DNA from 4 places in the Brevibacillus sp. NPDC058079 genome. Region 2 is predicted to be linked to each of the others. Evidence: riboswitches for the same ligand, from Rfam matches in the RefSeq annotation. Region 2 holds a riboswitch; each other region holds the start of a gene.
What was found. Region 2 has a riboswitch for S-adenosylmethionine ahead of ACFVS2_RS08350 (homoserine dehydrogenase). Riboswitches for the same ligand answer to the same signal wherever they lie in the genome.

Region 1: linked by a shared signal. The riboswitch ahead of metH (methionine synthase) and the one ahead of ACFVS2_RS08350 (homoserine dehydrogenase) in region 2 are both predicted to bind S-adenosylmethionine.
Region 3: linked by a shared signal. The riboswitch ahead of mtnK (S-methyl-5-thioribose kinase) and the one ahead of ACFVS2_RS08350 (homoserine dehydrogenase) in region 2 are both predicted to bind S-adenosylmethionine.
Region 4: linked by a shared signal. The riboswitch ahead of ACFVS2_RS28450 (homocysteine synthase) and the one ahead of ACFVS2_RS08350 (homoserine dehydrogenase) in region 2 are both predicted to bind S-adenosylmethionine.

Annotation. Positions count from the first base shown of each region.
Region 1 covers NZ_JBHVSO010000001.1:139,291-146,604, forward strand. The annotation lists gene ACFVS2_RS00730 (hypothetical protein) at 140-634, opposite strand; gene ACFVS2_RS00735 (sigma-70 family RNA polymerase sigma factor) at 833-1,405, shown strand; gene ACFVS2_RS00740 (YcdB/YcdC domain-containing protein) at 1,396-3,606, shown strand; gene ACFVS2_RS00745 (YjcZ family sporulation protein) at 3,674-3,781, opposite strand; SAM riboswitch class I at 3,995-4,096, shown strand; gene metH (methionine synthase) at 4,218-7,314, shown strand, end outside.
Region 2 covers NZ_JBHVSO010000002.1:349,910-357,223, reverse strand. The annotation lists gene kynB (arylformamidase) at 1-245, shown strand, start outside; gene zwf (glucose-6-phosphate dehydrogenase) at 343-1,842, shown strand; gene ACFVS2_RS08370 (Gfo/Idh/MocA family protein) at 1,868-2,857, shown strand; gene ACFVS2_RS08365 (cyclase family protein) at 2,879-3,502, shown strand; gene ACFVS2_RS08360 (DinB family protein) at 3,608-4,123, shown strand; cobalamin riboswitch at 4,387-4,592, shown strand; gene ACFVS2_RS08355 (hypothetical protein) at 4,752-4,886, shown strand; SAM riboswitch class I at 4,983-5,089, shown strand; SAM riboswitch class I at 5,156-5,267, shown strand; gene ACFVS2_RS08350 (homoserine dehydrogenase) at 5,357-6,622, shown strand; gene ACFVS2_RS08345 (CapA family protein) at 6,685-7,314, opposite strand, start outside.
Region 3 covers NZ_JBHVSO010000004.1:281,500-288,813, reverse strand. The annotation lists gene ACFVS2_RS14605 (sigma-70 family RNA polymerase sigma factor) at 120-635, shown strand; gene ACFVS2_RS14600 (anti-sigma factor) at 635-1,825, shown strand; SAM riboswitch class I at 1,922-2,067, shown strand; gene mtnK (S-methyl-5-thioribose kinase) at 2,202-3,431, shown strand; gene mtnA (S-methyl-5-thioribose-1-phosphate isomerase) at 3,428-4,468, shown strand; gene ACFVS2_RS14585 (GNAT family N-acetyltransferase) at 4,568-5,140, shown strand; gene ACFVS2_RS14580 (ABC transporter ATP-binding protein) at 5,278-7,020, shown strand; gene ACFVS2_RS14575 (ABC transporter ATP-binding protein) at 7,040-7,314, shown strand, end outside.
Region 4 covers NZ_JBHVSO010000013.1:26,788-34,101, reverse strand. The annotation lists gene ACFVS2_RS28465 (AAA family ATPase) at 1-170, opposite strand, end outside; gene ACFVS2_RS28460 (MFS transporter) at 219-1,445, opposite strand; gene ACFVS2_RS28455 (ArsR/SmtB family transcription factor) at 1,442-2,491, opposite strand; gene ACFVS2_RS28450 (homocysteine synthase) at 2,650-3,954, opposite strand; SAM riboswitch class I at 4,045-4,151, opposite strand; gene ACFVS2_RS28445 (rhodanese-like domain-containing protein) at 4,454-4,765, shown strand; gene ACFVS2_RS28440 (SCO family protein) at 4,847-5,473, shown strand; gene ACFVS2_RS28435 (YqzG/YhdC family protein) at 5,470-5,808, opposite strand; gene ACFVS2_RS28430 (hypothetical protein) at 5,912-6,682, shown strand; gene rnjA (ribonuclease J1) at 6,781-7,314, shown strand, end outside.

The DNA.
Region 1 (7,314 bases), on a different contig from region 2:
AGGGGCGCTTCCTCACATGGTTTGGCATCGGGCTCACACCGTCCCCGACTCGCTACAGCCTCGCACAAGGAGTACTTTCCTCATCAACGATTCGTTTGTTTCTCTAGAATTATAGCTGTATTAACCGTCAGGATGCAACTCACTGTTCCGGTTTTTTCAAAATCTTATCTAATTCCGCGAAATACTGCTTGGTCAGCTCTTCCCTTTCTTCCGCGCTGAGGTTATCCGCGTTCATCATTTGCTCTTTGTACTGTTCCAGCTTTTCGAGCATAGCCAGCTCGGCAGCAGCGGCCTCGTCCAGATCGTAATTTTCAGATGGATCGAACGGGATCAATCGATTGTCGTTACCACTGCGCAAATAAGCGGAGCGCCAGTTTTCAGGGAACTGGTACGCTTGCTCGCCAAACATAATCCCTAAAATATCGTCGGATTCAATCGGCAGGAAGTGATCGTAATCGTCTCTTCTGCCTCCCTCGGATAAGTTAATGTGGGACAAAAAATAGTGGAGATAATGTTCGCCGGTTTCGGTATTCTTAACGATGGAATAGGTTTCAAATTCGGATTTGGATAGTTCTTTTATGGTCTCCAAACAGGACAGAAATTTGTCTTTTTCTCGTGCTTGCAAGTCATCCATGTCATCTCGTTCCTTTCGCTCTACAATAAGCCTCATGATAGCAAAAGCAATGTGCGCTGACAATGAAAGCAACGCAACGGAGTGTAGCAGTGGAAGAAGGGAAAAGGATTATGGAAAAAATAATTGGATAATCTTGTCACAAAAATAAGTCAGCTGGATCAAATACATATCAACACGTAACAAGGAGGTGAACAGCGCGTGAATGCAAGTGCCAAAAGTAGCGAAGCGGATTGGACGCTGCAACTGACCAACGAGGAGAAGCTGACGAGACTCATGAGCGAGTACGGAGACAACATCGTGCAGCTCGCCTACTTGATCGTCAAGGATCGGGGAATCGCGGAAGACATTACCCAGGAAGTGTTCCTAAAGGCGTATCGGGGTCTGGATCAGTTCCGCCATCAGAGTAGCGTGAAAACGTGGCTTTACCGAATCGCGATCAACGAGTCCCGCAAATATTTGCGTTCGTGGTCCTTTCGCCAGATTTTTTCTACATACCTCTCCAAAGAGGAAGCACCCCCGGAGAAGGCCGACACCGCAAACGTTGAAGCGGCAGTCATCGGACGAATGAGCAAGGTACAGATAGCGGAGCAGGTGATGAAGCTCTCGCCGCTGTACCGAAAAGTCATGATACTTCATTACTATGAAGATTTGTCGATAAGAGAGATTGCGCAAGTGCTGGATATTTCAGAAGATGCCGTACGAACCCAATTGTCACGGGCCCGAAAACATTTTAAGGCATTGTGTGAAAAGGAGGGATTGGAATGGATGTAGATAAGCAAATGCGTGAAGCAGTACGGAGCGCAAGTGAGGAATCAGTGGAGGAAGTGAGGTTTACAAAAGAGATGGAATTACGGATCAGAGGTGCGATTGCACAGAATAAACACAAGAATCGAAACCGAATTTTTGTAGCTGGCTCGCTGGCAGCGTGCTTGGCGGTAACTGCTGTGGGCATGCACCAACAAGGCTGGTTTCCACAGTTGCCAAATGGCAAAAATGTAACGAATGCGATTGTTACAACTGCTACGAAAACAAACAATAAAGAGGCAAATCCGAACAGTGTAAAGGTGTCGCCGGAGGAGGCAATTTTACCATTGAAAAAGGCGATCCCAGCCTTGAGTAAGATGACAATAAGAGTGGATCGTACAAGCTATGGATTCAGTAATCTAACGTTATTGGAAGGCGATAATGCTCGTGCCAAGGTTGCATATGATATACAGACAGGACAAATTGAGAGCTTTACAATTGATGGTGATCGAGGAGAACAGAAGGAAGAGAAATTGCCATCAGCCAAGACTGCGGAGAAAGCAGCAAGCGCATTTCTTCAAGCTTTTTTGGGGGAGGAAAGTAAGACCTATCAGCTCGTCGAGACTCAGATCTATACGGACGAGTATAAGGTAAAAGGCCCATGGATGAGCGTGAATTATCAACGTATGGAAAACGGCCAGCGAGTTCCGTTCGACGTATTGTCAGTTGGAATTGACCAGCATGAGCAAGTCACATTTTTCGGGCGATTGAACAAGAGTGAACAAGCCTTTTTCACCAAGCTGACAGATGCCGTGCCCGATTTGAACCCCTCCCTTCTTCTGTTGGATAAAGAGAAGAACCACGATGGCATGTTAGTAATCTTGGGGAAAATGAACAAGGAGGGGCATCAGGTTTCTCTTGCGATCTATGGAAATGGTCAAGCACTGGAATCGTATATGCTTCTGTATAGGGATGAAAAGGAAGCAGCGAGCCGGAAAGAAGCAGAAGGAGCAAAAGCCTTGGAGCAAGAGCGACAGTTTCTGAACAAACTGCTCGGGGCTGATAGCGAGAACTATCGGTTGTTGGACGCCAACAATCCAGGATTGTACTTGCGATACTATAACGGGCTGCCAGTGTTGTCTGATGAAATAAGCATAGTAACAACTGACTCTGGCCATGTCCAATATTTCAGGAAGGAGCCCGTATCATTCGAGCCGTCACGATATCCAGATGTATCGACTGCTGTGTCAGAAGAGGTAGCCATCAAAGAGCTGAGTGAGCATATGAAGCTTCGATACGTGCAGAATCCGAGAATACGGCCAGAATCAAAACAAGGAGAGAAGTGGCAGCCTATTCTGGAGTACACGCCAGCTGTTTCCTTCATGCAACGAGGACGTGAAGATGGTACGGAGTGGCATATCGACGCGACCAGTGGCAAGATTGTGTATGGAACGGGAGATAACGGGCTTGCCTATGATCAGTTGAATACGAAGAAAGCACATCCAATCGAATCTCCGAAAGAATACGTCAAGGTTCGCTCCAAGGATGAGGCAAAAGCACTGCTGCAAGCAGAGTTCGGCGTACAGGTAGAAGGCTTGACCTACAGAGAGAGTGAACGTGAGCGCGATGGACGCAAGGAATACGTCTGGTATGATAAAAATGACAAGTATATCGGCGTAGAAGTTATCGCAGAAACAGGCAGTGTCGTCGGGCTGGGAACACCGCGTTCCAATGCTGCAGTGACAGTCAAACGCCAGCAAGCGGAAGAGGCTGCATTCGCCTTTCTGCATAAATACGTCGATCCAGGTGTAAAAGAAGTACAATTGGCACAAGTTATACAGCCAGGCGAAGCGAGTCCTGTGTCATCGGGCGAATGGGAATTCAGATTTTTCCTGAGCAAGGATGGCATTCCTGTACAGGATCGCGAGCAAAAAGCGGCTTATTCGGTAACGGTCGATCCGTCTACGGGCAAAGTGACAAAGTTTGATAACTACAGAGAGACGCACGAGTTGGTGGAGCTTCCAGCATCCGACAAGATCATCTCGAAAGACAAGGCTGTTGAGGAGTATTTACGCGTCATGCCTTTGAAGCTGGTCTATTTGATGAAAGATGTGGATGGGCAAAAATTACCTCAACCGAAGCTGGCGTATGTGCCGTGGAGTGAGGAAAAGCTTGCGAACAAATTTATGGCCCTTGATGCCGTGACAGGCAAGATCATCGCCGACTAAAACGAAAAAAAGGCTATCCCGCAGCCATTCCTGATGGCTTTTGGGATAGCCTTTCTTAAACACTTATCTAACAGTCGTCACACGAGCACCCGATAATAACCAACAGGATAAACAGCACGAGCACGATTGCGAAGCAGTCACCGAAGAATCCGTTCCCGCAGAAAGATGTACTCATCTTTGTTTCCCCTCCTTTCCGTTATACTCCAGTCTATACACGAATGCCGATATTGGACTGGGCGGATGCCCAGCTTAGGCAAAAATGGGCGCGTAAGAGAAGAGGCTTAGTAAAAAATAGACAATTCACAATTGACGGGGAGACAAAGGGGGTGTTAAGATACTTGCAAACATTCAAGACATTTCACAATACAACTAAATGACAAGTGTACGACTCTTATCCAGAGAGGCAGAGGGACTGGCCTGATGAAGCCTCGGCAACCGGTAAAAATCCGGTGCCAATTCCAGCAAAGCTACGTGCTTTGAAAGATAAGAGGATGTCTCAGGCGTTTTCGTATCTGCTGACAAATCCTCTTCTTTCAAAGAAGAGGATTTTTTGATTTTATTTACCTAATGACAGAGAATAAGCCGATGCAAGGGAGAAAAGGGGCACGTCAATGAAACCAACTTTTCGCGAACAGCTTTCCCGGAAAATTCTGATTCTGGACGGTGCAATGGGCACCATGCTTCAACAGGCGAACCTGACTGCTGATGATTTCGGCGGTGAAGCCTATGATGGCTGTAATGAACTCTTGAACCTGACCAGACCAGATGTGATCCGTTCCATTCATGAGAAATATTTAGAGGCGGGAGCAGACATCGTCGAAACAAATACGTTTGGTGCTGCTTCCATCGTTTTAGCCGAGTACGATGTGCCAGAGAAAGACCTTGAGATCAATATAGCGGCAGCACGCTTGGCCAGAGAAGCGGTGGATGCCTATTCCACGGAGGAGTGGCCGCGTTTTGTAGCAGGTGCAATGGGACCTACGACCAAAACCCTTTCGTTGACAGGCGGTGTCACTTTTGAAGAACTGGTCGAGGCGTATTATCGTCAGGCAAAAGGTCTGATTCTCGGTGGCTCCGATGTTCTTCTTTTGGAAACCTCGCAAGATACGTTGAACGTTAAGGCCGGTGGAATTGGGATTCGCAAAGCTTTTGAAGAGCTTGGACAGGAGATCCCGGTGATGCTGTCAGGTACGATTGAGCCGATGGGCACGACGCTTGCTGGCCAAAACATCGAGGCGTTTTACATCTCCTTGGAACATATAAAGCCAGTCTCTATTGGTCTGAACTGTGCGACAGGACCAGAGTTCATGCGTGATCATCTGCGGACATTGTCGGGAATTGCCCAATGTGCGGTCAGCTGTTATCCGAACGCAGGCTTGCCAGATGAGAACGGTCATTACCATGAAACGCCACAAGGACTTGCCTCGAAAATGCTGGCGTTCGCTGAACAAGGCTGGATAAACGTCGCTGGCGGTTGCTGCGGAACAACGCCTGACCATATTCAAGCGATGGCAGAAGCATTGAAAGACTGCAAGCCTCGCAGTGCAGCTGTAGAACCGCTGAGCGCGGTCTCCGGGATCGAGGTCGTTTACGTCGAAGATGACAATCGTCCCCTGCTAGTAGGGGAGAGGACCAATGTCATCGGTTCCAAAAAATTCCGTGAAATGATTGCAGCTGGTCACTATGAAGAAGCATCTGATATTGCCCGGGCACAAGTAAAGCGCGGCGCACATGTCATCGATATATGCTTGGCTGATCCCGACCGTGATGAATACGAAGATATGGAAAAATTCCTACAGTTCATCGTGAAAAAAGTAAAAGCGCCCCTCATGATCGACTCGACAGATGCCAAGGTTATGGAGCTGGGACTTCGCTACTCGCAAGGGAAGGCCATTCTCAACTCGATCAACCTGGAAGACGGGTTGGAGCGATTTGAGGAAGTCGTTCCGCTTATTCACAAGTTCGGTGCCTCCGTTGTCGTTGGAACGATTGAGGAAGCGGGTATGGCTATCACTCGCGAAAAGAAGCTGGAGGTCGCGCAACGCTCGTACGACATTCTTGTCAACCAGTATGGAATAAAGCCACAGGATATTATTTTCGATCCACTCGTCTTTCCAGTAGGGACGGGGGATGAACAATACATCGGCTCTGCATTGGAAACCGTAGAAGGAATTCGTTTGATCAAACAAGCAATGCCTGCTTGCAAGACAATCCTGGGTGTCAGTAACGTTTCCTTCGGCTTGCCTGCTGCAGGTCGGGAAGTGCTGAATGCGGTCTTCTTGTACCACACCACTCTCGCAGGGCTTGATTACGCCATCGTCAACACGGAAAAGCTGGAGCGCTACGCTTCGATTCCAGAAGACGAGAGAAAGCTGGCAGAAGCTCTTCTATTCGAGACAAATGATGAGACATTGGCGGCCTTCACCGAATTTTATCGCCAAAAGAAAAAGGAAGTCAGTGTGGAAGTCTCCTCGCTAACGCTCGAAGAACGCTTGGCCCGTTATGTAGTCGAAGGCTCCAAGGATGGTCTAGTGGAAGACTTGAAGCTGGCTCTGGATAAATACGTACCGCTCGAGATCATCAACGGTCCGTTGATGACTGGGATGGAAGAGGTCGGTCGCCTGTTCAACGGCAACCAGCTGATCGTGGCAGAAGTATTGCAGAGCGCAGAAGTTATGAAGGCATCCGTATCGTTTTTAGAGCCATTCATGGAAAAAAGCGATGCCGCTGCCAAGGGGAAAATCTTGCTGGCGACAGTCAAGGGCGATGTACACGACATCGGAAAAAACCTCGTGGAAATTATTTTGTCAAACAACGGCTACAATGTCGTGAACCTGGGGATCAAGGTACCGCCAGAGCAACTGATTGCCGCATGCAGAGAAGAAAAGCCGGATGCCATCGGTCTCTCTGGACTCTTGGTGAAATCCGCGCAACAAATGGTCATTACTGCACAAGACCTGCGTGAGGCAGGCATTGATATCCCGATGATGGTTGGCGGTGCGGCGTTAACGCGCAAGTTCACATCGAACCGGATCGCACCGGAATACCGTGGAATTGTTTTATACGCAAAAGATGCCATGGATGGTCTGGACCTCGTGAATCGTCTACAAAATCCGGATGAACGTGATCGCTTGGTAGAAGAACAGCAGCATCTGCTGGAAGCAGTTGCAACCGCTCAGCCTGTTGTTGAGGAGAAAAAAGCACCAGTGCCTGCTCGCTCAGCCATCAGCAGAACCGTTCCGATCCATCTGCCGCCCGATTGTGAACGACATGTTTTGCGACAATATCCGCTCAGCCATTTGCAGCCGTATTTGAACCTGCGGATGCTCCTCGGAAAACACCTCGGTGTTCGCGGAAATGTAGATAGATTGATAGAGGCAGGCGACGACAAGGTACTGGAACTGTACGGCATTGTGGAAGAGCTATTAAATGAAGCGAAGCAAAAAGGAACCATTACGACACACGGTGTGTATCAGTTCTTCCCGGCTCAGTCAGATGGCAACGAAATTTTGGTCTATGATCCAAAAGACCACAGCAAGCTGCTGGAGCGCTTTTCGTTCCCGCGTCAGCTGGAAGAACCTCATCTTTGCCTGTCCGACTTCCTGCGACCAGTGGAGAGCAAGGAAATGGATTATGTCGGATTCCTGACCGTAACGGCTGGGGGAGGGATTCGCGAAAAATCTACAGAGTTAAAAGAGCGTGGTGACT
Region 2 (7,314 bases):
CAGATTTGCCAGCTTTCCTCGCCCAAAAAGGCATTCGGCTGATCGGAGTGGATGTCCCATCTGTCGATCCGTTGGACAGCAAGGAACTGGCTGCTCATCATGGGCTTCACCAGCATGATATTCATATTTTGGAGGGGCTCCTGCTCGATCATGTGGAACCGGGTGATTACGAACTGATCGCACTGCCGCTGCTTTTGATGGAGGCAGATGGAAGTCCGGTACGTGCAATTTTGCGTCGGTCGTAAGGCTGCATATTGATAAAGCAGTGATTTTCTCGAATAATAACAGTGTAACTACAAAAACCATCATCACGGTGTACGTATGAAGGGAATGAAAAAGTAGATGGAAGCGATGACCTTTGTCCTATTTGGCGCGACAGGAGATTTAGCCAAACGCAAAATTTTCCCTGCGCTCTTTAATTTATATGTAGATCAAAAGTTGCCTGCTGCCTTTTCGATTATCGGTGTGGGGAGAAGGGCCTGGTCTGATGACGAATTTCAGGAATCGGTTCGCCAGTCTGTCCATGAGTTTTCCCGTCGCGCCCAGATTGATTCCCACGAGCTAGACGCTTTCTTGTCTGCTTGTCGCTATGCGGAAGTAGATGTCATGGAACCACGTGCTTATGTAACGTTACATGATCTGGTCCTGCAAAGAGAGCAAGAGCTGCAAATCCCGCAAAACCGGATGTTTTACTTGTCAGTAGCCCCGCAATTTTTCGAGGGAATTGCAACCAATATCAACTCCAGCGGACTGGGTTCAACGACAGGCTGGAAGCGTCTGATCATTGAAAAGCCATTTGGACATGATTTGCAATCCGCTGAAGAATTGAATGAAAAGCTGGGGAAAGCATTTTTGGAAGAAGAAATATATCGCATTGACCATTACTTGGGAAAACCAATGGTCCAAAATCTCGAGGCTCTCGAATTTGCGAACCCAGTCTTCCAAGCTCTCTGGAACAATCAGTACATCGCCAACGTGCAAATTACGGCGAATGAAACGGTCGGCGTTGAGGATCGGGCTGGATATTACGAACCTGCCGGGGCACTGCGCGACATGCTCCAAAATCACATGCTGCAAATGCTCATGATCATCGCCATGCAGCTTCCGAAGCGAATTACGTCCGCCCATATCCGCGAAGAAAAGCGCAAGGTGATGGCAGCCGTGCGTCCGATGAAGAAAGAAGAAGTTCGCACCCACGTTATTCGCGGTCAGTATAGCGCGGGACATATTCAAGGAACGCCTATGGCTGGCTACAGGGACGAGCCTGGTGTCGATCCCGTTTCGATGACAGAAACGTATATTGCCACGCGTGTCTGGATTGATGACCCGTTTTGGCAAGGGGTACCATTTTATATTCGCACGGGAAAAAGACTGCAAGAGAAATCAACCAGGATCGTTATTGAGTTCAAAAATCCGCACGAAAAGCTATATCAGGAGCAAAATGAAACGACATCGCCTAATTTGTTGATCATCAGCGTGAATCCGAACGAAGGTATTGCCTTGCAGGTAAATAGTAAGAATCCGACAAATAGCGGTAAGATTGAGCCGGTGACGGTAGATTTCAGTGCAGGGACAAAAGACGTGCCAGAAGCGTACGAGCTGCTTTTGTTCGATGCACTCCGAGGGGATTCCACTTACTTTGCGCATTGGGATGAGGTCCGGCTGTCGTGGGAGTGGGTGACACCGATATTGGAAGCCTTCGGTGAAAATTTGGTGCCACTCTTTACGTACGAAGCTGGCTCATTCGGACCGAAGGCCGCAGAGCAATTGCTTGCTGCGGACGGATTCGTGTGGTGGCTGGATAAGGTCGAAGAACCAGTGCCAGTTACTGCAACGAGATAGACAAAAAGAAAAGGGAGCGAATGAGATGCGATTTGGCGTAATCGGAACGAACTGGATCACCGAGGAATTTATCCAGGCTGGTCAAGAAGTAGAAGGATTTTCTCTTCAGGCTGTTTATTCACGTACCATCGAACGCGCCAAGGAATTCGCTGACAAGTACCATGCTCCATTTGCCTATAACAGCCTAGAAGAAATGGCTACAAGCAAAAATATTGACGCGGTCTATATTGCGAGCCCCAACTCCTGCCACGCGGAGCAAGCGATCCAGTGCATGGACGCGGGGCTACACGTATTATGTGAAAAGCCACTGGCTTCCAATGCGATTGAGGTAGAAGAAATGATCGAGGCAGCGAAAAGAAATGACGTGCTGCTCATGGAGGCCGTCAAATCTACACTATTGCCCAATTTTTTTTCGATACAAGACAACCTGCACAAGCTGGGAAAAGTACGACGCTTTATTGCTAGTAATTGCCAATATTCTTCGCGCTATGACGCGTATCGTGAAGGGAAGGTTTTACGTGCTTTTGATCCTTCTTTTTCAAACGGAGCCTTGATGGACATCGGTATCTATTGTCTTTATCCGTTACTCATCCTTTTTGGCAGACCAGACGACATCAAAGCAGAAGGAATTGTGCTTGATTCTGGAGTGGACGGAGAGGGCAGTATGCTTTTGAAGTATCGAGAGATGGATGCAGTCATTAGTTTCTCGAAAATTACGACCTCCTATCAACCAGCAGAAATTCAAGGGGAGGACGCTACGATGGTGATCGATCGAATCAACCATCTCAAAGAAGTGGACATTCGTTACAGGGACGGACGAATCGAGCAAGTGACAAGGCCTCAAACCCCGAAGACCATGCATTATGAAATAAGAGAATTCCTACACTTGGCGAAGAGCGGGGCCAGACAATCTGCAACGAATTCGCATGAAGTATCCAAAATGGCCATGCAGGTCATGGATGAAGCGAGAAGACAGATGGGGATTGTTTTTCCAGCGGATCGTAAAAAACAGTAGGCAAAGGGGAGGGCGTTTGGGATGAAAATGTATGATGTAACTGCCACCGTGTACGAAGGAATGACGGTGTATAAAAACAAGCCAGAAAAGCAGCCGAAAATACGAACCGCTACGAATGGCTATGTAACAGAATCGAGAATCGACATGGACCTTCACTCTGGTACCCATGTAGATGCTCCCCTGCACATGGTGAATGCTGGCGATACATTTGAGAGTATTTCCTTGGAGAAGCTAGTGGGCAATTGCAAGGTTCTCGATCTCACAGCGGTAGAGGATAGGATCACTCGCTCCGATCTGGAGAGCTTCGATCTTGTGCGAGGAGATTTTGTCCTGTTTAAAACGAAAAACTCTTTTGAAGAGGCGTTCTCTTTTGAATTCATTTTTCTGTCTGAAGAAGGAGCAGAATATTTAAGTGAGCTGGGTGTGCGGGGCATTGGTACCGATGCACTTGGAATCGAACGCGCCCAGGAAGGACACCCCACACATAAAAAGCTGTTTGCAGCAGGAGTCATTGTCGTGGAAGGCTTGCGGCTAGCAGAGGTCCCGCCAGGCGAGTATTTTCTGGTAGCTGCACCACTCAAGCTGATCGGCACGGATGCAGCCCCGGCAAGGGTCCTATTGTTTGAAGGCTTACATAGCGAATAATGGTGAACGTCACCCGCCTGTGAAGATCAGGCGGGTTCGTTCGTATTGGGATGCATGGTGGTATAATTTGTCTAACCAAAATGAATGACGAGGAGTGGGAAATACATGCTCAGACGACCAGCTCGCGATGAATACGCTGCTTATTTTGACTATTATATTGGGCTTGTACCAGAGGGCGATCTGCAAACGATCCTCACGCAACAAGGAGAGAGGCAAGTCGCGCTATTTTCGTCACTTGCGCCTGAGCAAATTGATTATCGGTATGCACTAGGCAAATGGACGGTAAAAGAGGTTTTGGGTCATCTTGTCGATACAGAACGCATCATGAGCTATCGCTTACTGAGAATCGCGAGAGGAGATCAGACACCCCTCGTCGGTTTTGATGAGAATGCTTTTGTCGAACACGGGTGTTTTCAGCTAAGAGACCTCTCTGATTTACTGGAAGAGTATAAGGCTGTTCGGGCTTCCACCATCGCACAGGTCCGCGGAATCTTTCCGGAAGCGTGGTTGCGTACAGGACTTGCCAACGGAAACAAGCTATCTGCAAGGACGTTGGCCTATGTGATTGCTGGACATGAAGCTCACCACACTGCCATTTTGAAAGATCGGTATTTGGGGTAGGTCAGAGCCTCTCCTCTTTTGCCGGCAACAGCTGGACGAATATTTTTCCGGCAAGAGACATTCTTTTTCTGTTCCCCAGTGGATGAAAGGGACAGACTTTCAGAAAACAGTCTGGCACACATTGACCACCTATAGGAGCAAACGGGAGTTTAGCAGGCTGTTCGGGTGACTTGTGGCGAAAGGAATGGTTACTGACCCACGAACAATGTTCGAAAAACAAGGAGGAATAAGGTAAAATCTGAGTGTAGTAGTAAGAAATGACAATTCCATAGGTGGAAACAGGTTCCTTAGGGCGTAACCAATTCGCCACAAGGATAATAGGGAAGCTCGGTGCAAATCCGACACGGTCCCGCCACTGTAAGAGGGGAGTCAGCGTCCAACAAGCCACTGGTCTATCAAAATAGACGGGGAAGGCGACGCTAGACGATGAACCCATAGTCAGGAGACCTGCCTGTTTCGACAACACTGATAGACCTACGGGAGATAGGGAGGTGTTAGAGATGGCTTGCGAAAAACAGCGAGTGGACAAGTACGTCCCTCCTTTTCTGGCATTTTCTAACGATCGTCACGGTCGAGTGGAAAATGCTCTTTTTATTTTGGGCAGGATAAAAGAAGAGGAGGGTGTGCGATGATGCAACTTTTTATTTGCCAATGGTGCGGATATGTCGAGGAAAAAGAGCTGCCTGAGGAATGCCAGGAGGGCGTGTTTCATTGCACTTGCTGTAGTATGGAAGAGGTAGAAAGCCTGTTCACCCACAACTGAGAAAGCCTGGCCAATTCAGATTGCAATCAGAAAAGAAAGAATTTTGTTGACGCTTGCCTTGGAATTTCTTAGAATAAAGCTCAACAGCATAAATGGTTCTTATCCAGAGAGGTGGAGGGTCTGGCCCGATGAAGCCCGGCAACCGTTGCATAATGCGACAAGGTGCCAATTCCTGCGAGACGTTTCGTCTCGAAAGATAAGAAGCGGGTTACTCCATTAGTAGATGAACCTTCTTCTTAGCGAAGAAGGTTTTTTTCAATTTCATATTTTCTTTATCCAGAGAGGTGGAGGGACTGGCCCGATGAAGCCCGGCAACCGTCACGCATATTTTGTGACAAGGTGCCAATTCCTGCAGGACATATACGTCCTGGGAGATAAGGAGGGGGAGCATTATTAGCTGCTAACAAGCCTTCTTCTTATCGAAGATGGCTTTTCTTTTTATCTAAAATTCGGGGTATGGGGTGGTCAGGATGAGTGCAGAAGTGGTACGCGTGGGATTATTGGGATTGGGAACAGTGGGTGGAGGCGTAATCAAAACGATCCGTTCGCAGCAGGAGAAGCTGGCTTCTCGTCTGGGTAAACGAATTGAGATCGTCAAGGCATTGGTGCGTGACTCGGAAAAAGAGCGGGCGGTTCATATCGACCCGGCTTTACTGACAACAGACTTTGAGGATGTATTGAGCAGCAATGTGGATATCGTGGTGGAGGTCATGGGTGGTGTAGAACCTACCTATGACTACGTCCGTGCTTTGATCGAAAAGGGCTGCCATGTGGTAACTGCCAACAAAGAGCTCCTGGCGAAAAAAGGAACGGAGCTAGTCGATTTGGCAAATCAACATCAAGTGCATCTTGCCTATGAAGCGAGTGTGGCAGGGGGCATCCCGATCTTGAGCGTGCTCCGGCAGTTCCTACGCACGAACGATATTCAAGGCGTTCGTGGTATTCTTAACGGAACAACGAACTTCATTTTGACGAAAATGGAGGCAGAGCAGCTCTCCTACCAGGAGGTGCTTAAGCAAGCGCAGGAGCTGGGCTATGCGGAAGCAGACCCTCGTTCGGATGTGGAAGGCTTTGATGCTATGTACAAGTTGTATATCTTGGCACAGCTTGTGTACGGAGAATCGCTGCCTTTAGCAGATGTTGTTCGCAAAGGAATTGCAGATTTGTCAGCAGGTCACATTCGAATTGCGAGCGAGCTCGGGTACCGGATCAAGCTGATCGCGCAGGCCTATCAAGCTGAGAAAGGAATTCGCCTATCTGTTGAACCAACCATGCTTCCGCTGAGCCATCCGTTGGCGCAAATCCACGACGCGTTTAATGCTGTCCAGCTATCCGGCAACATCGTAGGAGACTTGTTGTTTACAGGAAGAGGGGCAGGAGAGCTCCCCACAGCAAGTGCAGTCGTGGAGGATTTGGCCTATTTATTGACACAGCCATTCACACCGCATCCTACTTGGAAAGAAAAAACGGCTGACAAAGCTGGAGTCACGGTGGACTCGGTAGAACACGTCCTATGTTATCTTGAGGGCTCATGTCATACTGCTACGCCAGATCGTGTCCTGCATTTCCTTCAGCACGCAGGAGTCAACGTGCATAAACTAAAAGTCCAATTCGACTTGGGAGGCGTCTTGCGCGCAGGTTTGATCGTGACAGGAATCAGCGAAGAGCACGAGTTCCTATTGAAAAATGATTTTGGCTTAGAAGTGCGCTGCTTCCCTATTATCGAATCTGCGTAAGTAAGAGGAATCATAAGAAGAAAAGCCGTATTTCTAGTTACCTGGAAACACGGCTTCTTTTGTCAGGGGGCAGTCTCCACCGCTTTTGCACGAGGTTGAATACGCCCGTCACTTTGTATGTCGACACTCTCTGAAATGGATTCAATGCGTTTTAGCAGGGTAGCGCCGTTGCTTTCATTCATGGGTACAGCTTGTCCCAATTCTGCGTGAAACGGAAGCATCGTCAGCTCACAATCGCCGCTTTTCGTACAGTTTGCTTGCAGAACCATCGTTTCCCAGGTCTTGGGTTCGTTTGATCGTGTGAAAATGAAATTGCCGAGACTGTACGCAATCCATTTGTCGTTGTATCGTTCAAAACCTTGAAGTACGTGGGGATGACCGCCGACAATCAAATCTGCACCAGCATCGATGTAGGCACGAGACAACTCTTTTTGATGATCGACAGGATAATCAGCGCGTTCCTTGCCCCAGTGTGCAATCACCACGACGAGATCCGCTTGGTTTTTCGCTTCTTGGATCGCTTTTACTGCTAGTGAAGGATCGTAGGAAGCGGCCATACCTGGCTGGGAATGCCCTGCATACCAGCTCGTTTCGGGAATGACCCTGCTGAAGCCGAGAATCGCGATCTTGATGCCGTTCTTTTCTATGAATACAGGTGAATAGGCACGGCTGGCATCCTTACCTGCGCCGAC
Region 3 (7,314 bases), on a different contig from region 2:
CCCCATGATATGACGTTCATTCTCAGGAGTCAATCTTTGTTTTTGTAGAGAATGTGCAGCAGGTTATCAGAAAAATGAGATGAAGGTGAAACTTTTTGACAATTCCTTCGTGGTAAGGGATGAAGGGGTGTGAACGGCTTGGGAAAGTAGGTCTGGAGGATGTGTACCAGCTGCATGTAAACGATATTTACCGCTATCTTTTCCGGCTGACACGAGATGAGAGGCTGGCAGAGGATTTGACACAGGAAACCTTTTGTCGCGCCTTCTCTTCCTTGGACGACTACCGTGGGGAAAAAGTACGGCCTTGGCTATTCAAGGTGGCCTATCACGCTTTCGTGGACGGCTATCGCAAGAAGACGAAACAACGGTTTGCATATGTGGAAGCCCTGCCAGAGCGACGTGATCATTCGGCGGTTGATCCGGCAGAGCATGTCGTGAACAAGGAGCTGTGGGAAGTGGCCTATGACTATTTGGAGCAACTTCCGGAAAAGCAGAGACAGGTCATTTTGTTGTCTACCATGCAGTTTTCCTACGCGGAAATGGCAGAGGTACTCGGGATCGAGCTGGCAGACGTCAAGCGTTCCTTGTTTCGGGGGCGACAAAAGATGCGGCAGTTGTGGAGGGAGGAAAGGTAATGAGGGAGCAAGATGGCAACAATCGCGAACAAAAGCTGCTGGCTTATTTGCGTGGCGATATGTCGGGGGAAGAGGTAAAACGATTCGAAGAGGAAATAGCCGCTGACGAGGAATACGCACAGCGGTTGGAGAGGCTTTTACTGGGGGAAGAAATGGGAGAGGACAACTCGAAAACAAAACAGCCTGAAACGCTGTCGGCCGAAAAACAGCGCGCCATTGTTCGCCGGGGGAAATGGAAAAATCGGTTGTCCACCGCTGGATTCACTATAGTGCTACCCTTTTTGGCTGGAGTTGTATTGCTGATTCTGAATGGCTGGGTTGGGTCACTGATGCATGAAGATCTGTTCCGCGTTGCGAAGTCGATGGTCAATTTCACCCAGCCAGGTGTGAGCGTGGGGAGTAGTGGTTCACAGGTCGGATTGCTGTACGGAAACATCAGCATGGAACTACGCGAGCGGGTTGGGGGAGAAGAAAAGAACGCGGGCCGTTTTGAGAGTACGAATGTGCTAAGGAACGTGAATGCGAAGCCGCAATGGACGAACGGGGTCAGGGAGCAAAAGCTGTTTTTCCGTTATCCGACAGAGGGAGAAACGGAGGATACCATGTCTCTCACTTCACCTGCCTGGACGACAATGGAGAAGCTGCCTGAGGGAACCGTTTCGCAGCTTGCAATATCTTTTGACCACTTTCTGACGTACGAGGAGTATTATGCACTGATTTCCCGCCATGTTACCTCTTCAGGACAAGATACAGTTTGGTTTGCGGTAGATACAGGGGTGGAGCTCAAGCAAGCAGAGAGTGATGTACCCTATCTGTTGCTTGGTGCCGGGGACGTATGGGGATTTGCTCAGAGAGAACTCGATTACGGAGGTGCGCCCATCCGGGTAAATGGGGAAGGGGCAAGAAGAATGGCGACCTATCTGAACGAAATGAAGTACTTATCTGAGCAAGAAGGTCTGACTCGCGATATTGGCAAAGCCTTGGTATTTGGTAGCGACCCTCAGATAGCAGAACGATACAACTACATGCAACAAAACGGAGTGCGAATCTACGGTGCCGTCTTGACCGGACCTACGAAAGAACTACTGAAGCTCAAGGCCGAAAAGTCAATAACAGCAGCGTTTCTAGGCAAGGTAGACTGGTGGAATTGGGAGCGACCAGCATCATCGGGAACACAATACAGCTACTAAAAGCAAGGTGCGAATTTTTGCACAAAAGGGTGTTGACATCGTGGAAGCGTTGGTTGTATGATTCAAACTAAATCAAAAACCGAATACGTTTTGGATACCTTATCCAGAGAAGGTGGAGGGACTGGCCCGATGATACCCGGCAACCGACATGACGCCATTCAGACGCGAGAAAGCGACTGATTGACAGGCGACATGCACGGTGCTAATTCCTGCAGAAACAAAAGTAGTCTGGAAGATAAGGGGGACATCAACACGGTTCTTACACGTGACGACACGACCTCTTTTCTTCGGGAAAAGAGGTCTTTTTATTGCTCCAGGTACTCAAACAAAACAAATAGAGATAGAGAAAAAATACGTAGAGGGGAGTTTTGGAATCATGGCATATCGCGCATTGACTGAACAGGAAGCAGTGGAGTACGTAAAAGGAATACCGGGTCTTTTTAGCGAAGGAGCAGAGCTGATCAGCCGCGAAATCGGGGATGGCAACCTCAATCTGGTTTTTGACATTCAGGAGCCAGCATCCGGTAAGAGTGTCATTGTCAAGCAAGCGCTGCCTTTTGCCCGCGTCGTGGGAGAATCTTGGCCGCTTACGATTGATCGGGCTCGCATCGAGAGCGAGGCACTCCGCATTCAGCACAAATACGTTCCGGACCTGGTGCCGCAGGTGTATCATTTCGACGGGGAGCTTGCGTTGACTGTCATGGAAAACGTCGGGGACCATATCATCATGCGCAAAGGTCTGATCGAAGGAAAGCGGTACCCGCTATTCGCGAAGCAAATTGGTCGTTTTCTCGCGCAAACATTGTTCTTCACATCCGATCTGGGTGCTCATCCGTACGATAAAAAAGCGCTAGTCGGAACATTCATAAATCCAGAATTATGCAAAATCACAGAAGACCTCGTCTTTACCGATCCGTATGAAAATGCGCCTACCAACGACTTCAACCCGTTGATTCGCCGGGAAGTCGAGGCGATTTGGAACAACAGGCCGCTGAAGCTGGAAATCGCCAAGCTGAAATACGATTTCCTTACTCGCTCAGAAGCGCTGCTACATGGTGACCTGCATACCGGAAGTATTTTTATCACGGAAAACAGCCTGAAAGCAATCGATCCAGAGTTCGCTTACTACGGCCCAATCGGTTTTGACATAGGGGCAGTCATTGCCAATCTATTGCTCAACTACGCAGGACAACACGGTTTGCAAAAAGATCAAGGAGAACGGGAAGCGTACCGCGAATACTTACTGGAAACGGTCGAGGATGTCTGGAATGAATTCGTTTCGCAATTCGTTCAGCTCTGGCACAAGCACGCCAAAGAGCGCAGCGCCCATGTCGAAGGGCTGTGGCAAAGCTACGTGAAGCGCTTGATTCAGGATACAGCAGGCTATGCCGGATGCAAAATCTTGCGCCGTGTCATCGGCTTGGCAGGCGTAGCGGACCTGAATGCCATTGAAGATGACCAGACTCGCGCAGAAGCAGAGCGTCTGGCCCTCTCGATTGGAGAAGCGCTGATTCTCGGTCGCGGCGGCATAGACGAATCGACAGATATCACGGACATCGTACGCACTGTGACCGAACGTTACTATCAGGAGGCAACGACAGTATGACAACCAGCACCCAATTGGCACCTGTTAAGTGGGAGAATGACGCACTGGTCTTGCTTGACCAGACGCGTTTGCCAGTAGAAACAATCTATTTGAACTTGACTACCTCCGAGCAAGTATGGGGTTCCATTCGTCGCTTGGAAGTGCGTGGCGCACCGGCGATTGGCATGGCAGCAGCTTACGGGCTCTACCTGGGCATTCGTGGCAGTGAAGCGAGTAACTACGACGAGTTTTGGCAGGAACTGAACCAGCAGGCAGACTATCTGGGCTCTTCCCGTCCGACAGCCGTGAATCTGTTCTGGGCGTTGGATCGAATCAAAGCTCGTGTTGAAACAGAAAGCGGAGCTTCGATTGCCGAATGGAAGGCAGCAGTGCTCGATGAAGCACTGACGATTCAAAAGGAAGATGCTGAAGTATGCCGGACCATCGGAGAGCATTTGCTCACTCTGTTGCATGACGGTATGGGAATTCTCACGCACTGTAATCCAGGGGCATTGGCTACAGCAGCGTACGGTACGGCTACCGCTCCATTTTATTTGGCAAAGGAACGCGGTTGGAATCTGAAGGTGTACGCAGACGAAACCCGTCCTGTCCTGCAAGGCGCTCGTCTTACTGCATTCGAATTGCAGCAAGCTGGAATTGATGTGACGCTCATCTGCGACAACATGGCGGCGATGGTTATGTCCCAAGGCAAAGTAGAGGCTGTCATCGTGGGTACAGACCGCGTAGCAGCGAATGGCGATGTCGCCAACAAAATCGGTACGTATGGGGTAGCGGTATTGGCAAAAGCTCACGGCATTCCTTTTTACGTGGCAGCCCCCTTGTCCTCTGTTGATCTGGAGACACCGACAGGCGCAGATATTCCGATTGAAGAGCGTCCAGCCGAGGAAATTACCCATGGTTTGGGCAAACAGGTAGCTCCAGACGATATCAAGGTGTACAATCCTGCGTTCGATGTAACGCCTGCGAAGTACATTACAGCAATCGTCACGGAGACAGGTATTTTCAAGCCGGAAGAGATCGGCAATAGCAAAAAATAAAAGAATGATGCATAAGCGTTCGCCCTGTTGTTGCTGGCGGACGCTTTTTGCTCATTTTGGCGTTTTCCAGTAAAATATCCAAGAAAAGGGGAGATTCGTATGCAAACGATTCAACGGATAGCAATCAATGAAGATACGTACTTGAAACAATTAGAATTAGCCGATGCTGAGGAGTTATTTTTGCTTACGAATTCGAACCGGGAGAATCTTATGGAATGGCTGCCGTGGCTGAATTATACGAAGAAGGTAGAGGATTCGCGCCAATTCATCCAAGCGACGATTCATCAGTACAACGATAATCGCGGCATCAACTACGGCATTTGGTACCAAGGACGTCTGGCTGGTACAGTTGGCGTGCATACGGTGGATTGGATCAACAAAAAGACGTCCATTGGCTATTGGCTGGGTGCGCAATTTCAGGGTAAGGGCTTAATGACGGAAGCAGTGGCGACCTACTTGGACGTATTGATCTTCGGGTCATGGGATTTGGAAAAAGTAACGATTCAGGCTGCTACGGAAAACTACAAGAGCAGATCGATTCCGGAACGATTAGGGTTTCAACTGGAGGGGATACTACGCCGGAATGAATTCCTTTACGATCATTACGTGGATCATGCCACTTACAGCTTGCTAAAAGAGGAATGGCTTGACTGGAAAACCGATAAAAAATAGTAGATTGAACTGTATGCTTCGATTGACAATGAAAATTCTGTAAATTACGATGGTGAAGACAGATCAAGAGGGCTGCGTGTGATTCGCAAGCCCTTTTTTAGTCGTGCTGTTAGGTTTAAAAAATAGAGGTGATTTACATGCAGACACTTCGGCAATTATCTTGGTTTTTCCGTGCTTATTGGAAACGGTACGTCATTGGAATCTCTGTGCTGTTTATCATCGATGTCCTCATGCTTTGGCCGCCGAAATTAATCGGGGACACGGTGGATTCGATTCGTAACAGTTCCCTGACGGACGCTGACTTGACGCAAACAGTGGTCATCTTGCTCGTATTGGGTGTTAGCTTGTATGGATTGCGGTTTCTCTGGCGGTACTTGTTAAATGGGGGAGCCTTGATACTGGAGAGGACGTTACGCGAGCGACTGTTTGCCCATTTGACGAGAATGACCCCGTCGTTTTTTCATCGCAAGCGCAGTGGGGATTTGATGGCCGTCGCTACCAACGACATTCCTGCCATTGAACAAACCGCTAGTACAGGGGTGCTTACGCTTGTCGATGCGCTGTTCATGACCTTGTTAACGCTGGGCGTCATGGTGACTGCGATTGATTGGAAGCTGACGCTGGCTGCACTGATCCCGATGCCGTTTTTGGCATGGTCAACGGCGTACTATGGAAAGTTGCTGCATGAGCGTTTTTACTTGGCGCAGGAAGCCTTCGGAGAGATGAATGATCATGTCCAACAATCTGTGTCAGGCGTTCGGGTATTGAGAGCATTTGTTCAGGAAAAGGCCGATATTGAGGCATATCGCCGAGTCAGTGAAAAAACGTTGGAGAGAAATGTGAGCGTTTCGCGGATCGACGCCCTGTTCGAGCCGACAATCGCGATTATTATTGGCTTCAGCTTTTTGATCGGGCTGGGCTATGGGACGTATTTGGTGTTCACTAGCGCTATCTCCTTAGGGAATTTAGTTGCGTTCAATTTATACTTGGGACTTTTAATTTGGCCGATGTTCGCCTTTGGTTGGCTGGTCAATGTATTGCAACGCGGTGGTGCTTCCCACAAGCGTTTTACAGAGCTAATGGTGGAGCAGCCAGATGTGACGGAGGCAGCGAATCCGGTCACGAGCCAAATCGCCAATACCGTAGAAGCACGCCATTTTTCCTTTACGTATCCGGGCACTGACAAGCCGGCACTCATTGATATCTCGTTTCGTTTGGGCGAAGGAGAGACGCTTGGGATTGTTGGACGGACAGGAAGCGGCAAGTCGACGTTGTGCCGTGCCTTATTGCATCAATATCAGATGGAGGAACAAGCTCTGTTTATCGGGGGCATCCCGATCGAAGGGCTCGCTTTCGATACGCTACGGGAAAAAATCGGCTATGTGCCTCAGGAGCATTTGCTGTTCTCACGGACGATTGCAGAAAATGTTACATTCGGGAAACCACAAGCGACGACCGAGGACGTGATACATGCGTTGGAGCTTGCGGAGATGAAGAGAGATCTGGCGCAATTCAGAGATGGATTGCAAACCATGGTTGGAGAGAAGGGGGTCACCCTTTCCGGGGGGCAAAAACAGCGGGTTTCCATTGCGCGCGCTCTTTTGATGGATGCGGGTATCCTGATTCTCGACGATTCTTTATCGGCTGTGGACGCGCGGACTGAGGAGAGCATTCTTCGTCATCTGAGACAGGAGCGCGCGGATAAAACGACGATTATTACCGCTCATCGTCTGTCTGCCGTCCAGCACGCACAACTGATTCTTGTGCTGGATGAGGGGCAGATCGTCGAGCGGGGGACACATGACGAGCTGATGCAGCACAACGGCTGGTATGCAGAGCAGTACCGCCGTCAGCAAATGGAACAGGATGTGGCTGGTTGAGAGAGGGGGAAAACGTTTCATGAGCAAAGAAAATGTATGGGGGCGTTTAACCGAGTACGCCAGGCCATTTCAAAAGCAAATACTAGGCGCGCTGTTCCTGCTCTTGCTGGGAACGAGTGCAGAGTTGGCAGGTCCTTTTTTAGCCAAGGTCATGATTGATAATCACATCCTGGCGATCCAGAAGCCTTGGTATCAACTAGACGAAGTGCCACCACAAGCAGCGGGGCAAGTCGCCGCACTGAACGGTACGAACTATATTCGTGAAGATGTTGCAGCAAAGACGGGTCTTGCTTT
Region 4 (7,314 bases), on a different contig from region 2:
GCTTGCGCCAATGTTTTGGCAAGCACGGTTTTTCCCATTCCGGGCAAGTCCTCCAGCAATACGTGACCACGGGCGAGCAGGGCCGTTACCAATAGGCGGATCTGGCTTTCCTTGCCCACGATGACGCTGCTGATAGCATGCTGAAGGTTATCCAATGTCGGATGAGTCATGAAAATTCTCCTTTTCCCATTCAAAATTTAGGAGTCATACGGTTTTTATTATATATGGAATATCCTGTTAGTTACAAATTTTCGAAATAGTATTCCCGCCAGCGCGGCAAGCACGATGACGGCGCCTACAGAGATGTAAAGAGGGCGAATCCCTACCTGATCGCTCAGCTGTCCACCAAGCCAAATACCGACGGGCATCGTCGCACGCACGATGAGTAGGCGGACAGACAGTACACGCCCCATTAGCTCGGAAGGAACGTGAAGCTGATACAGGCTTGTGCTATGTACTTGGAAAAAGGGAGCAAACAGACCAGCCAGTAGTTCGACGGTGATTGCGAGCCAGAGGTCATGGGTAAAGCCTATCGCAACAAAGCTTGAGCCGCCTAATACCAGTGATCCCAACATGATCAGGGGTTGCCCAAGGCTGCTACGGAAGCGAGGCACGAGCAAAGAGCCGAAGAAATATCCCAAAGGATACCCAGCCAAAAACAAGCCTACATGAAACGAAGTGCCTTGCAGCTCGCCAGCTACAAAAGGCAGGTTTAGTACGAGTGTGACTCCGACAGCAAATTGGACGAGAGCTGAGTACAGGCCAAGCCAGAGCAAAAGGGGCTTCTGCCAAAAAATCGCAAGACCGGCCTTAAACATAACGAGCCACGATTGCTTCTTGTTGGCGGTATCTGCTGGGGCGATTGGACAAAGAACCAGAAAGAAACTGCTGAGTGCATAGCTGATCGCGACCAATGCGAGTACAGACTCACCACCGATACTCGCCACGAGAATCCCTCCCAACGGAGGTCCTGTAATCAAGGCAATTCGTAGGACACTATCCAAATAGGCATTGGCTTGGAGGAGCTGCTCTCTTTTGACCAGAGCAGGGAGGAGCGACTGGCTGGCTGGCACATACAGCGGTTGAACGAGACCGTTGATCAAGGCAGTGAAATACAAAGGCCAGAGTGATTCTGTCCCGGAAGTAATGACCGCAAAGGACAAACAAAACGCAGCAGCTCGCATCCATTGAGAAAAAATCATGACACGCTTCTTGTCGAATCGGTCGATGTACGGTCCGGCAACCAACTGAATCGCTAGCGACGGCAAGAAATACAGCAGCCACATCTGTCCGACCGCACCTTGTGAGCCTGTTGCCTGATAGATTAACCAGCTATTGGCGAGGGTACCGAGTGAGGCGCCGAGTTCTGATATGAGCTGACCGAAAAGAATCCAACGATAAGAACGCTGCTGCCAGACAGAGGCTTGTACCGCGGTTTGGTTCATGGGGTGCTCCTGTCCAGGAATTCATCCCACATCAGGGGGAGCTTGTCCAGCGTATGACGGCGGAGTCTGTAACGGGAGCCTGCCGTTTCAACGAGATGGGCAGACCGCAGCATGGACAGGTGATGGTGCACTGTCGATTTCGCCATGGAGAGTTGATCTGTTATCTCTTGCAGACTCAGGTCCTTTTCCGCCAGCATTTTGACCATGCGCAGCCTATGCTCATCACCGAGTGCTTTTAAGGCTTGCACCAGTGAAGGGGGTGGCTGATTAGGATCTACAGCATCGTGCAAATTTTCGTCGGCAACAGGGTAATAAAAAATTTTCGTCCCGACAGCATCAGCCTGTACGGTCCACGGGCGATAGATCGCTTGTGGAATCAGCAGTACGCGTGTCACGGCAGGCTCAGGGAGGTAGCTCGATCCCGTCGCATACTCCACTAAGGCTTCCGGGTTGAGCTTTCCTAGCTTGCTTTGCTTTTGCGACCAATCCCTTTCTAGCATGCGAACGATTTCTTCCTCACGCGGCTTGATATGAATGATATACCAGCCTTCCATCAATCGGAGAATATGACTCCGCAGCTCTTCTGCATCAACGGAAGTAATATGACCGATATACGCTTCAAAAAAGAGGTGCGCACGGCACGCTTCCTGCAACACGGTGCAATCCTCCTTGTTTCCTTGTGCAGCCTTTCGACGTGCTTCCTGCATATTTTCACCTAGATAAGGGAGGGCCTCATATCGGAGCTGTTCTGTTGAGAGCTCTCTGACATAGGAGAGAAATGAATCCACATCTGTGAAAGGGCAAAGATCGAGCAGTTGCAAAAGCGTCTTCCACGTGTTGTGCTCCTTCGCATAGTCGACTTCTTGCCGTACAGAAGGTGACAGCTCGTCCAACAGTTGACGCCAGTAGGCAGGAGGGTGTTCCATCGTGTGATGCAATTGATCGTAGGTAGCGGCAGCGATTCCCAAGGCTGCTTCGAATAAAGGAGAATACGAGATCTCCACGCGATATGTTGTCCGTTCACTTCCGATATTTAAAACTTTCACGTCTATCCACTCTCCCAAAATTTTCTTGAATGATAGTATTATAAAAACATCGAATGAAAAGTTCAATTATTTTCGAACGAAAATAAAAAAGTAAAAGAAGAATCACAAACCTCTATCCAAAGAGATCACGTGATTCTTCTTTCCTTGTAAAGGTATGGTTAACCTACCGTAGATAATTGCAACGCACGCTGCAAGGCTTGCTCCAGATCAGAGATGATATCGTCGATTGATTCTGTGCCGACGGAGAGGCGAATGAGTCCCGGAGTCACTCCGGCTGCTGCCTGCTCTTCTTCTGTCATTTGCTGATGTGTTGTGCTAGCTGGATGAATGATGAGTGACTTGGAGTCCCCGACATTTGCGAGATGGGAGAACAGCTTCACTGATTCGATCAATGTTTTTCCTGCCTCAATGCCACCGCGAATTCCAAAGGTCAGGATCGCGCCAGCACCTTTTGGCAAATATTTTTGTGCCAATTCATGCTGGGAGTCTGACTCCAGCCCTGGATAGCTCACCCACTCTACGGCAGAGTGATTGGTGAGGAATTGAGCTACTGCCAAGGCGTTCTGGCTATGCCGCTCGATGCGCAGATGCAGTGTTTCTAATCCTTGCAGGAACAAGAAGGAGTTGATTGGGGCGACAGCCGCTCCGATATCGCGCTGGAGCTGGACGCGCGCCTTGATAATATAGGCGAGTGGACCGACTGCCTCTGTATAGACGACACCATGGTAGCTTGGGTCAGGTGTAGTCAGACCTGGGAATTTTCCGTTGTTCCAGTCGAATTTTCCGGAGTCTACGATGATACCGCCAATTGCTGTTCCGTGGCCGCCGATGAATTTGGTGGTGGAATGCACGACAATATCGGCCCCGTGCTCAAAAGGACGGCACAAAATCGGAGTCGCGAAGGTGTTGTCCACGATCAAAGGCACGCCATTTTCGTGGGCAATATTGGCGATCGCCTCGATATCAGCGACATCAATGCGCGGGTTGCCGATCGTCTCGCAGAACACGGCTTTTGTTTTTTCATTGATATAGGCACGGAAATTTTCCGGATTGGATTGATCAGCAAAATGAACCTTGATACCGAGGCGGGGAAGAGTGTGGGCGAACAGGTTGTAGGTACCACCGTAGAGGCTGCTGGAAGCGACGATCTCGTCTCCTGCATGCGCAATATTTAAAATGGCGAATGTAATGGCAGCTTGCCCGGATGCGGTCGCGAGTGCGCCTACACCACCTTCGAGCAGGGCAACACGCTTCTCAAACACATCCTGTGTCGGATTCATGATGCGTGTATAGATGTTCCCAAACTCTTTTAAGCCAAACAGGTTGGCAGCATGCTCCGTATCACGGAAAACGTAGGAGGTCGTCTGATAGATCGGAACAGCACGTGAGCCTGTTACAGGGTCAACCTCCTGTCCACCGTGTACCGCAAGTGTTTCTGGCTTCCATTGTTGTTGATCGGACATGTCCATCTCTCCTTTTACTATGGGAAATCGGCTAATAAAAAACGGAGCATTCTCCTGAGAAGAAGAAGGCTCCGATCATGCACGGGCTTGTGTTCATCTCTCAGAATCACTGGATTCTGCAGGAATTGGCACCATGCAGCTAGTCTGCTGGTTGCCGGGTTTCGTAGGGCCTGTCCCTCCACCGCTCTTGATGAGAAAAGTTGTTGTCGTAATTGTATGAAAATATCCCCTCGCTGTCAACGCATAATAGGAAGTTATCAGGGAGGTTTTTATGTATATATAGATTCACTCATGCCATTAATTTGTAACGCTTTTGCCTCAAGCTGTTCACATCCCGTGTGGCTACTGTCGCAGCCAAATAGGAGATAATGGTAGAAAATAGGGAGCATGGATGTATGGTGAAGCCAAGTGCTCTTCGCGTTAGAAAAGTAAAAAAGCGTGTGATATCATGGAGGTGGTTACAACTGATCTGATCGTACATATAGGAGGATAAATAGCGATGAGCCATGGAGTAAAGGAAATGACACCACAAGAGCTGTTGGAAAAGCTGGAAGCCAAAGAGGAACTGCAAGTCATTGATGTACGTGAAGTAGATGAGTGGAATGCAGGTCACATTAAAGAGGCTAAGCTGATCCCACTCGGCTTTTTGCCGCACCGTATCGATGAGCTGGATAAGAACATTCCGATTGTGATGGTTTGCCGCAGTGGTGCCAGAAGCAATACAGCTACAGAGTATTTGAGTGCACAAGGGTATGACGTGGCGAATATGGTTGGCGGCATGCTCGCATGGCCAGGTGAAGTGGAACAGTAAGAAGGTATAGAAACAGTGTGAATGCCTCCCGTGTGTAATCAGGAGGCATCTCGCATGGGACAAGCAGGGAGGAAGCAACCCGTGAGTGAAGGAACACAATTGCAGCAGGAATCTGCGATGAAAAAACATTGGTTTCCTGTGTTAGCTGGTATTATCCTTTTGGCTATCGTCGGAGTATTTGGTTATAAGTATATGACAGAAGAGAAGATCGAAGTGTTGAAGCCCATCGCGGACTTCACCTTAGACAACAGTGACGGAACAACCTATACATTTAATGAAAGTGCTGGCAAAGTACGACTGGTGGAGTTTATGTTTACCAAGTGCCCGGATATTTGTCCGGCGACTACGTACAACATGGCCAAGCTGCAAGATCAGTTGAAGGAAAAGGGACTGTTCGGAGACAAAGTAGAGTTTATCTCCATTTCCTTTGACCCTGATAACGATACGCCGGAAGTCTTGCAGGAGTACGCAGCCAAGTTCAAGGCAGATCAGAGTAGCTGGAAGTTCCTGCGAGGGGACGCTCAGGCTGTAGAGAAAGTGACGAAGGATTTTGGTCTGATGGTCATGAAGCAGCCAGATGGTTCTTATGCTCATACGGCTCGCATGTTCCTTGTGGATGGAGATGGAAACATGCGCCGCGCGTACGGGATGGCAGCTGACATGGACATGGAAGTCATGATGAAAGAGATGGAACAGCTCGCTGACTAGCGAGTCTCCTCATAGGAGATGTTTACGACATCTTCTGTCTGATTCACGAATTCAATATGAATGAGTAACGCCCACCTGCGATTGCCTTCTTGAAGCAAGAGCTTAAACGTCTCTTCTGACGTGGTGGGCGTTTTTTGTTTTCGTCCGACATGAAGGTAGTCCACAATTTGAGCGTTTGGATATCGCTTCATCGTCTCCTGCATCGCGAGCCTGCCCCATTTTGCATAGGGAGGCTGGGCATAGGTAGGGAACGGCTGAAAGAGGAACAGGAAAAGTACAGTGGAGAGTAGGGGCATCATGTTCCGATAACAAAATAGGCGACGAGCGGCTTGCACTTGCGTATCCCTCTCCTTTTCGAAATGGTTTGCCATGTATTTTGAAGACTTTTCGGAATATCATTCGTAGAAAATAATGACAATGAAATGCGGGAGGTTTTCGATGCATTACTTGCTCATTCCCTTATTTGGCCTTCCTATTTTGGTGGGGGTTCTTGCAGCCATTTTTCAAAAGCCTCCTTTCTGGAAAAAATGGGGGCTCACGATTGCTTCTGCCGTATTGATTTACGGAGGCTGCTTCGCTGCGAATGTATATTGGCAAATGAAGTATGGCATTCCGGTGTTACCCACGGAGTCCGACTTGGAGGTATTTTTATACTTTTGTATCCTGTTGGTGTTTGTTTGTATCCTCATGTATATTGTTTTTTTGATCATGATGAGAAAACAGTTTTGGAAAATGAACCTCGTTTTTCTATGCACAGCTTTTGGTTTGTTTAGCTTTTTTGCTGCTGCTTTTTTAGGCATGGGGCCCTTTTTGAAAAAGGCGGAGTACGTCACCGTCGTACAAAAAGCAAAAGACCAGTGGAAAGCGGCGAAGATGGACAATGAGAAGCCGATTGATCTCGCCATCGTATACAGCAGACAAGACTGTACCAAAAATTGTGCTGGGTATCCGTATACTAGTCTGATCCTGGTACGGAATCAGTCGGATCAGCCGTTGGAGATCGACTTGAAACTGCGATTGCAAAACAAAAGTGGCGCCGTGTTAAAAGAAAGCGAAGCCGTACCACTAAAGCTCTCTTCAGGAGAAATTACGGAGGTATGGACGGGCGATTCCTATGCAAAGCATGACTTTTGGGCGAGGGCAAGTGTCGTTACCGATGAACGAGTTACCGACTTGGAGTATCAGTATTCGATTATTGACCGAAGATGAATGTGTGGAATAGTCAAGACTGGGTGAAACGAACGTCTTACGTTGTGATATAATAAGAATGGCATGCTTGGTTCGGGTTCCCATAATCATGCACGACGATGTTAGGAGGAAAGAGAGTGAGCGACGTTAAGATTTTCGCGATGGGCGGCCTCGGCGAGATCGGAAAAAATATGTACTGCGTCGAGTATGAGGACGAAATCATCATTATTGACTGCGGGGTAAAGTTCCCCGAGAATGAAATGTTTGGTATAGATCTGGTTATCCCGGATATTTCTTATCTGAAGGACAACCAGCATAAGATAAAAGCACTTTTGTTGACGCACGGACATGAGGATCACATCGGAGCGATTCCTTATATTTTACGGCAAATCAAGGTGCCGATTTACGGTGGTCGTCTGACCCTGGGCTTGGTCAAGGCGAAGCTGGAAGAGCACCGTTTGCAAAATGAAGTGAAGCTGATTCCAATTTCGGAAGATACGGAAATTCCTTTTGCCAAGCTGAAGGCGACATTCTTCCGTACGAACCACAGTATTCCGGATTCCCTGGGAGTTGTGCTCTATACACCTGAGGGAATGGTCATTCACACGGGTGACTTCAAGTTTGACATGACACCAGTTGGCCAAACAACGGAG